Regions from separate parts of the Klebsiella sp. B345 genome, predicted to be linked through region 2. Evidence: predicted binding sites of a transcription regulator. Region 2 holds the regulator's gene; the other holds the start of a gene.
The links. The regulator PurR, encoded in region 2, represses purine synthesis genes. The targets are predictions, from matches to a motif close to CANGCAAACGTTTGCNTG.

Region 1 (4,857 bases), 360 kb from region 2:
AAAGAAGTGCCGGACGCGATTGTTGGCGCAGGTACCGTTACCAACGTCGAGCAGCTGAAAGCGGTTACCGACGCGGGCGCGCAGTTTGCTATCAGCCCGGGCCTGACCGAGTCCCTGCTGAAAGCGGCAACGGAAGAAGGCACCATCCCACTGATCCCGGGCATCAGCACCGTTTCTGAGCTGATGCTGGGGATGCAGTATGGCCTGAAAGAGTTCAAATTCTTCCCGGCGGAAGCCAACGGTGGCGTGAAAGCGCTGCAGGCTATCGGCGGTCCATTCGCTCATATCCGTTTCTGCCCGACTGGCGGGATCTCTCCGGCGAACTACCGTGACTACCTGGCGCTGAACAGCGTGCTGTGCATCGGTGGTTCCTGGCTGGTACCGGCAGATGCGCTGGAAAGTGGCGATTATGACCGTATCACCAGCATTGCTCGCGAAGCGGTAGAAGGCGCGAAGTAATTTTCACGCCCTGATTTATCGTAAAGTACTCACCCGGTAGCACTCGTGCTACCGGGTTTTTTTATCCCTGAACCACGACGGAGGTTGCGGCGGTTTTTGCCCGCGCCACCGCTTCTTCAACGTTGTCAGCGACCGCCAGCGTGACGCCGAGTCGACGGGAGCCGTCGATTTCCGGCTTGCCAAACAGGCGCAGCTGCAGGCCTGCACCCACCGCCGCCTGAATATTACTAAAGGTGACGTCCTGGCTGGTCAGCTGTGGCAGAATGACCGCCGAGGCCGCCGGGCCGTACTGACGAATGGCGCCGATCGGCAGACCGAGAAACGCCCGGACGTGCAGGGCAAACTCGGAGAGATCTTGCGAGATCAGGGTGACCATGCCGGTATCGTGCGGACGCGGGGAGACTTCGCTGAAGATCACCTCATCGCCGCAGACAAACAGCTCGACGCCAAACAGGCCATAACCGCCGAGCGCCAGTACCACCTTGCTGGCAATCTCCTGGGCGCGGGCCAGCGCCAGTTCGCTCATCTGCTGCGGCTGCCAGGATTCGCGATAGTCGCCATCTTCCTGACGATGGCCGACCGGCGCGCAAAAATGAACCCCATCCACGGCGCTGACGGTCAGCAGGGTGATTTCAAAGTCGAAATTCACTACCCCTTCAACGATAACCCGACCGGCACCGGCGCGGCCGCCTTGCTGCGCATACTGCCAGGCATCAGCCAACTGTTCGGCGCGGCGAATAAAGCTCTGGCCTTTACCGGAGGAACTCATGACCGGTTTCACAATGCAGGGAAGGCCAATCTCGTCCACCGCATCGCGAAAGGCGCTTTCGCTATCGGCGAAGCGGTAGGAGGAGGTCGGTAGTTGCAGCTCTTCTGCGGCCAGACGGCGGATCCCTTCACGGTTCATGGTCAGCTTTGCCGCGCGAGCGGTGGGGACGACTTTTTGCCCGGCTTGCTCCAGTTCAACCAGCGTATCGGTGGCAATGGCTTCGATTTCCGGCACGATGAAGTCCGGTTTTTCTTCTGCAATCAGCGCCCGCAGGGCATCGCCGTGCAGCATGTTGACCACATGTGAACGGTGTGCCACCTGCATCGCCGGTGCGTCGGGATAGCGGTCCACGGCGATCGTCTCAATACCCAGCCGTTGACACTCGATGGCCACTTCTTTGCCGAGCTCGCCGGAACCTAACAACATGACCCGCGTTGCTGCCGGGCGCAGGGCTGTGCCTAATAACGTCATGACTCATTTCCACAGTAAAAAAACATGCGCCGTAGTATAAACGAAAACGTTTGCGTCTGTCTTTATGGCTGTCAGTTGAGTCGAGGGTGAAAATTTGATATGCTGTATAAAAATACAGTATAAAGAGGCTGCACAATGGCGGTTGAAATTAAATATGTGGTGATCCGCGAAGGTGAGGAAAAAATGTCGTTTACCAGCAAAAAAGAGGCCGATGCTTACGACAAAATGCTCGATCTTGCCGAAGTCCTTAACGACTGGCTGGTAGCGTGCCCGCTGACGCTTGAAGAAGCACAGCGTGATGAAATGGCGCTGTGGTTGGCAGAACGCAAAGAGACCCTGCATCACATCCTGAGGACAGGAAAAGCGCCGGAAGCAGAATCAGACGAAGAAACAGCAGGGCACGAGCCTCAGGCTGACACCGCAGAAGTCGCGACGGATGAACAGGACGAACCGCAGGTCGCCGCGGCGACAACAGGGAAAACCCGCAAGGTGAAGGCCGCGTGATGGCGGCCTGAATTTGCGCATCTTTATCTGCTCATCACATTTCCTGACATCTCGTCGTTTAGGCTGATGGTTTCGCTTACTATGCAACGAGGGAAATCATGTCTAACTGGCTTAATCAACTCCAGTCTCTGCTGGGTCAGCAGGGACAATCTGCCTCCTCAGGTGAACGACAGGAGGGGAAAAGTTTCCTCCTGCCCGGTGCGCTGGGCGGCCTGGCCGGTTTGCTGGTAGCCAGTAAATCATCGCGCAAGCTGCTGGCTAAGTATGGCACCAGCGCGCTGCTGGTCGGCGGGGGGGCGGTGGCTGGAAGCGTGCTGTGGAATAAGTATCAGCAGAAATTGCGCGAGAGCGCACCAGCGCCAGCGGCAACGTCAGCTGCGCCATCGGTTGTACCTGCACCATCGGTTCCTCCCTCTACCGGGCTTGATGCCCGCAGCGAGCGGCTGATTCTGGCGCTGGTGTTCGCGGCGAAAAGCGATGGCCACATCGATGACCACGAGCGGGCCAACATCGAAGAGCAGCTGCGAGCGGCCAATATTGATGTGCAGGGGCGGGTATTGATCGATCGCGCGCTGGCGCAACCGCTCGACCCGCAGCGCCTGGCTCAAGGGATCAGCAGCGAACAAGAAGCGCTGGAGGTGTACTACATCAGCTGCGCGGTGATCGATATCGATCATTTTATGGAACGCAGCTACCTCAATGCCCTCGGAGAGGCGTTACGCCTGCCGGCGGAAGTGCGGAGTGAGATCGAACAGGACATCCAGGCGCAAAAACAGGCGCTTTCCACCTAAATAAACAGGTTTTGCTTGCATCGTGGGCCACTTTTGCCACCCTTATATACCCGTCATACTTCAAGTTGCCTGAGTGTTGGCTGCACCCGTTCACCCCAGTTACTTACCTGAGTAAACTCCTGGGGATTTACGGCCTTGCCGCCTACAAGCAACTCGAGCTATTTAGGGTATAGACACGCCATCTTTCAAGCTGCTTCTTGAATGATTTTGTGTAGTAGAAAAGGATGCAAAAGAGCAAACGATGCCACCAAAAGCAAAACGAATCCCCCACGCCATGAGCTTACATGGCGACACCCGTATCGATAATTACTTCTGGCTGCGCGACGACGATCGCGAGCGGCCAGAAGTGCTTGACTATCTGCGCCAGGAAAATGAGTACGGGCACAAGGTCATGTCGACACAGCGCAGCCTGCAGGATCGGGTGCTGAAAGAGATTATCGACCGCATCCCGCCGCGGGAGGTTTCCGCCCCCTACAGCAAAAACGGCTACCGCTATCGCCAGGTGTACGAGCCAGGGTGTGAATACGCCATCTATCAGCGTCAGTCGGTGTTGAAACAGGAGTGGGATGAATGGGAAGTGCTGCTGGATGGCAATCAGCGTGCGGCCCAGAGCGAATTCTATACCCTTGGCGGGCTGGGAATTGCCCCGGATAACACGCTCATGGCGGTGGCGGAGGACTATCTCTCACGGCGGCAGTATGGCCTGCGCTTGTGCAATCTGCAAAACGGTGAGTGGTACCCTGAGTTACTGGAAAACGTCACCCCGGAATTTGCCTGGAGCAATGATTCACAGACCCTGTGGTATGTCCGTAAGCACCCAACCACCTTGCTGCCTTATCAGGTCTGGCGGCACACCGTCGGTACGCCACCAGACTCAGACTCGCTGGTCTATGAAGAAAAAGACGACATGTTTTACGTCAGTCTCCATACCACCACCTCCCGGCAGTTCGCAGTGATCTATCTGGCTAGCGCGACAACCAGCGAAGTGCGCTTGTTGAATACCGAAATGCCGGATGCCGAGCCGGTGTGCTTCCTGCCACGCCGCAAAGATCATGAGTACAGCCTCGATCACTACCAGCATGCTTTCTATCTGCGCTCTAACCGCGAAGGTAAAAATTTCGGCCTCTATCGTACGCACGAGCGTGACGAGCTGCTGTGGCAGACCCTGATCCCGCCGCGCCAGGACGTGATGCTGGAAGGATTTACGCTCTTTACCGACTGGCTGGTGGTCGAAGAGCGTCAACGCGGGTTAACCAGCCTGCGCCAGATTAACCGTAAAACCCATGAAGTGGTCGGGATCGCTTTTGACGATCCGGCCTATGTGACCTGGCTTGCCTGGAACCCGGAACCTGAAACCTCCCGCTTACGTTACGGTTACTCGTCGATGACCACGCCGGATACCCTGTTTGAGCTGGATATGGATACCGGCGAGCGGCGGGTGCTCAAACAGCAGGAAGTGAAAGGGTTCGACCCCAGCCATTACCGCAGCGAGCACCTGTGGATTAAGGCGCGGGATGGCGTCGAAGTGCCGGTCTCACTGGTTTACCGCCGGGAGCACTTTCGCAAGGGAGGCAACCCGCTGTTGGTCTATGCGTACGGATCGTACGGCGCCAGTGAAGATGCAGACTTCAGCGCCAGCCGCCTGAGCCTGCTTGACCGTGGTTTTGTGTTTGCCATTGCCCACGTACGTGGCGGCGGCGAGCTTGGACAGCAGTGGTATGAAGACGGCAAGTTCCTGAGCAAGAAAAATACCTTCAATGATTACCTTGATGTCTGCGACGTGCTGGTGGCGCAGGGTTATGGCGATCCGCAATTATGCTACGGCATGGGCGGCAGCGCTGGCGGCATGTTGATGGGCGTGGC
Region 2 (4,857 bases):
ACAGCATCCCCAGACAGCTGATGGCGAAGATCGCGAGGCCGCTCAGCAGAATCGGTTTACGCCCGTAACGGTCAGAGAGTGGGCCCCAGAACAGTTGTCCGATAGCGAAGCCGGCGAGGAACAGGCTCAGGCTGGCGCTGACCGAGGCCGCGGAGGTGTTGAGGTCGTGTTGAATCGCGGCGAAGGCCGGTAGGTACATATCGGTGGCCAGGAAACCCAACACGCTGAGTCCCGCCAGCCAAACTAAAAATCCTTTCCCAGGTTGTTGCATAACATTCTCTTCTGCTGATGCCGGTATAATGCCGCAGAGTGTAGGGAGTGCATTCTGGCTTGTGAAACGCTAATATTTGCTACATGCATTCAAAAATTTTGTAGGCAGAATATGTGGTCTGAATACTCGCTGGAAGTTGTTGATGCTGTCGCCCGCAACGGCAGCTTTAGTGCAGCAGCGCAGGAACTCCATCGCGTCCCTTCCGCTATCAGCTACACCGTCCGTCAGCTGGAAGAGTGGCTGGCAGTTCCGCTGTTCGAACGTCGCCATCGCGATGTCGAATTAACCCCGGCCGGGGTCTGGTTTTTACAGGAAGGGCGCTCTGTTATCAAAAAAATGCAGATCACCCGCCAGCAGTGCCAGCAGATAGCCAATGGCTGGCGCGGCCAGCTGTCGATTGCCGTCGATGACATCGTCAAACCGGCGCGGATGCGCCAGATGATTGTCGATTTTTATCGTCACTTTTCCGATGTTGAACTGATTGTCTTTCAGGAAGTGTTCAACGGCGTCTGGGATGCGCTGGCGGATGGCCGCGTGGAGCTGGCGATTGGGGCGACGCGTTCGATTCCGGTGGGGGGGCGCTACGCCTTTCGCGATATGGGCATGCTGAACTGGCACTGCGTGGTAGCCAGCCATCATCCACTGGCGCAGATGACCAGCCCGCTGAGTGATGATGAGTTGCGCAACTGGCCCTCTTTGGTCAGAGAAGATACCTCCCGGTCATTACCCAAGCGCACGACCTGGCTGTTGGATAACCAAAAGCGCGTGGTGGTGCCCGACTGGGAATCCTCAGCCACCTGCCTGTCTGCCGGGCTTTGCGTAGGGATGGTACCGACGCACTTTGCCCGTCCGTGGATCGACCGTGGAGAATGGACCGCCCTTGAGCTGGAAAATCCGTTTCCGGATGCGGCGTGCTGCCTGACCTGGCAACAGAGCGATGCATCGCCTGCGCTGCTGTGGATGCTGGATTATCTCGGTGATAGTGAAACGTTAAACCGGGAATGGTTGCGGGCGCCGGAATAACCGGCGCCGGGGAGGGGACTAGCGGCGGTAATCGACAAACGGACCGTCAACGACGGAACGACGCTCCACCAGACGCGGGTGAACCTCGATAGACTGGGACTCTTCACGCTTGTTGACGATGCGATCCATCAGCATATTAAACGCGGCTTCGCCGAGGGAGTCTTTCGGCTGATGAATCGTGGTCAGCGCCGGGCTGAAGTAGCGGGCGTTGCGCACGTTATCATAGCCGATCAGCGAAATATCCTGCGGCACTCGCAGCCCCATTTCATCTGCCGCGCAAATAGCGCCCATCGCCATGATGTCGCCGCCGCAGAAGACTGCCGTCGGACGGTGCGGTTGGTTCAGGATATGCTGCATCGCGCGATAGCCGGACTCTGGTTCGAAGTCACCCTGTTCAATCCAGTTTTCCGGTACAGAAATCTGGGCCTCTTCCATGGCTTTCATAAAGCCCGCCAGTCGTCCGGCACCGGTGTTTCGTTCGAGCGGGCCAGGGATCACGCCAATTTCGCGATGGCCACGTTCCACCAGATAACGACCGGCCATATAGCCGCCTTCAAAGGCGTTATCGATGACTGAATCAGTAAAGTCGGCCTTGGACTCACCCCAGTCCATTACCACCATCGGAATATGGCGGTACTCTTCGAGCATGCTCAGCACCGATTCCGGATACTCGGAGCACATGACCAGCAGGCCGTCGACGCGCTTTTGCGCCATCATAGACAGGTAGGCCTGCTGTTTTTCGAGATCGTTCCACGCATTACCCAGAATCAGGGTATAGCCTTTCTGGAAGCAGCTTTTTTCAACAGCTTCGATAATTTCAGCAAAATAGGCCGCTTCGCTGCTGGTCGCCAGCAGACCAATCGATTTGGTGTGATTAACCTTCAGGCTTCGCGCGACGGCACTGGGTGAGTAGTGCAGTTCTTTGATTGCTGCCCAGACCGCATTGCGGGTCTCTTCCGCGACGAAACGGGTTTTGTTAATAACATGTGATACTGTTGTAGTGGAAACGTTTGCGCGCTTCGCTACATCTTTAATAGTTGCCATTACTTCTCACTCCAGACCTTGACCTGAACGTCTGATAATCGGTACGTAAACGTTTGCCTAAACACACCCTGAATACAATGTTCAACATTGCATCACGTCGGGAAAACGACACAGAACGACAGGAAGGGGTCAATGGCCGATACGCTTTCAAATTAGCGTGGGATTTTGTCCGATCTTGCGGCAAAGGGGAAGAGCAAAAATGTGTATCACCCTAAATCCTGGAAGATTTTTATGCGATATTGTGCAAAAATGAGCAAGCTCACTTTTCGTGTGGGGAAAACAGGGGGAAAAATTGATGGATACAGATTTAAAATTTTCGCTGACAACAACGATTATTGTTCTAGGTCTAATCGTTGCCGCCGGGCTGACCGCAGTTCTGCACTAATTTTCCCGGGGGAGAGGTCACTTTCCCCCCGTTCCCGCCATTATTATCATTTTCGCAAAAATCTTTTGCCATTTCGTTTACTTTTGTTTTTCTGTGATTGATGTCATGCTTTTGACTTCTGATGAGATACCGTCGCCGATGACGGTCTGCTGGAGTCATGCAATGAAAATCAACTTTCCCCTGCTCGCGCTGGCGATAGGCGCATTTGGTATTGGTACGACGGAGTTTTCCCCGATGGGATTATTGCCGGTCATTGCCAAAGGCGTCGACGTGTCTATTCCGGCTGCGGGAATGCTGATCAGCGCCTATGCGATCGGTGTGATGGTAGGTGCGCCGCTGATGACGCTGCTGCTGTCTCATCGCGCGCGAAGAAACGCGCTCATTTTCCTGATGGCTATCTTTACCCTCGGTAACGTCCTCTCTTCCATGGCGCCGGATTACACCACGCTGCTGATTTCACGCATTATTACCAGCCTTAACCATGGTGCTTTCTTCGGCCTCGGTTCGGTGGTGGCCGCCAGCGTCGTTCCGAAAGACAAGCAGGCCAGCGCGGTTGCCACCATGTTTATGGGGCTGACGATCGCCAATATCGGCGGCGTGCCGGCGGCGACCTGGCTTGGTGAGACGATCGGCTGGCGGATGTCGTTCCTCGCCACTGCAGGGCTGGGAGTGGTGGCGATGGTCAGCCTGTGGTTCTCTCTGCCTAAAGGCAGTGTCGGCGAACGTCCGAATGTTAAACAGGAGCTGTCGGTGCTGGTGCGCCCGCAGGTGCTTTCCGCCTTGTTGACCACGGTGCTTGGGGCGGGGGCTATGTTCACGCTCTATACCTACATTTCTCCGGTGCTGCATACCATTACCCATGCTTCGCCGCTTTTTGTCACCGCGATGCTGGTGTTGATTGGCGTGGGCTTCTCGCTTGGCAACTATCTGGGCGGCAAATTTGCCGACCGTTCCGTATCGGGGACGCTGAAGGGCTTTCTGCTGCTATTGATGGTGATTATGCTGGCGATTCCGTTACTGGCGCAGACGCAGCTGGGAGCCGCTATCAGTATGGTGGTGTGGGGAGCTGCAACCTTTGCGGTGGTACCGCCGTTACAGATGCGGGTGATGCGTGTGGCGCATGAGGCACCGGGTCTCTCTTCGTCGGTCAACATTGGGGCATTTAATCTGGGTAATGCGCTGGGGGCGGCAGCCGGTGGGGCGGTGATTTCAGGTGGCCTGGGTTACGCGTTTGTTCCGGTTATGGGGGCGATCATCGCCGGTCTGGCTCTGCTGTTGGTGGTGGTGGGTAACCGTTCGCAGCCGGAAGAGGTGCTCGTCGGGTAGTGATGCTATTCGCAGAAGGGTTTACCCCTTCTGCGATATCGTTTTATGCCGCCAGATTTTCAGCAACAAACTTCCAGTTTACCAGCGCCCAGAAGTGCGCCAGATATTCAGGGCGGGCGTTACGGTAGTCGATGTAGTAAGCATGTTCCCAGACATCCACCGTCAACAGCGGGGTAGCGTCGCCAGTCAGCGGCGTGCCTGCGTTGCTGGTGGAGACAATATTCAGGCTGCCATCAGCATTCTTAACCAACCAGGTCCAACCGGCGCCAAAGTTTTTCGTGGCGGCATCGGTAAACTTCGCTTTGAAATCAGCAAAGCTGCCGAAAGCGCTGTTGATGGCTGCCGCCAGTGCGCCTTCCGGCTCACCGCCAGCATTCGGTGCTAGACAGTTCCAGTAGAAGGTGTGGTTCCAGACCTGAGCGGCGTTGTTGAAGATGCCACCTTCGGAAGTGCGGACGATCTCTTCTAACGATTTGCCCTCAAACCCGGTGCCTTTAATCAGATTATTAAGGTTAGTGACATAGGCCTGGTGATGTTTGCCGTAGTGGTATTCCAGGGTTTCAGCGGAAATGTGCGGCGCCAGGGCGTCTTTTGCATACGGTAATGCAGGTAATTCAAACGACATTGTTACTCTCCTTATAACTTCTTGATTTCTTCTCACATTTAAAGGATGTATGACCATCCGGATACAGCATGTACTGTGGATTGCCGTAGCGAATACCACAGGTTTTTATTGTGATCAGGATGCTAACACTTGCCGGAGAGAGTTAAAAGCCTTGCATTAATAAAGGGTATATTTAACAAACGC

Region 1: a site for PurR is predicted at 1,739-1,756, ahead of purT (formate-dependent phosphoribosylglycinamide formyltransferase). Genes of this name have one in related genera too.

What each region holds. Positions count from the first base shown of each region.
Region 1 covers NZ_CP180443.1:1,083,452-1,088,308, reverse strand. Annotated here, with positions in the region: gene ACMYSO_RS05100 (bifunctional 4-hydroxy-2-oxoglutarate aldolase/2-dehydro-3-deoxy-phosphogluconate aldolase) at 1-459, shown strand, start outside; gene purT (formate-dependent phosphoribosylglycinamide formyltransferase) at 521-1,699, opposite strand; gene ACMYSO_RS05090 (YebG family protein) at 1,835-2,203, shown strand; gene ACMYSO_RS05085 (tellurite resistance TerB family protein) at 2,302-2,994, shown strand; gene ptrB (oligopeptidase B) at 3,236-4,857, shown strand, end outside.
Region 2 covers NZ_CP180443.1:728,383-733,239, reverse strand. Annotated here, with positions in the region: gene punC (purine nucleoside transporter PunC) at 1-271, opposite strand, end outside; gene punR (DNA-binding transcriptional activator PunR) at 383-1,294, shown strand; gene purR (HTH-type transcriptional repressor PurR) at 1,313-2,338, opposite strand; gene ACMYSO_RS03430 (YnhF family membrane protein) at 2,634-2,723, shown strand; gene ACMYSO_RS03425 (MFS transporter) at 2,886-4,049, shown strand; gene sodB (superoxide dismutase [Fe]) at 4,093-4,674, opposite strand.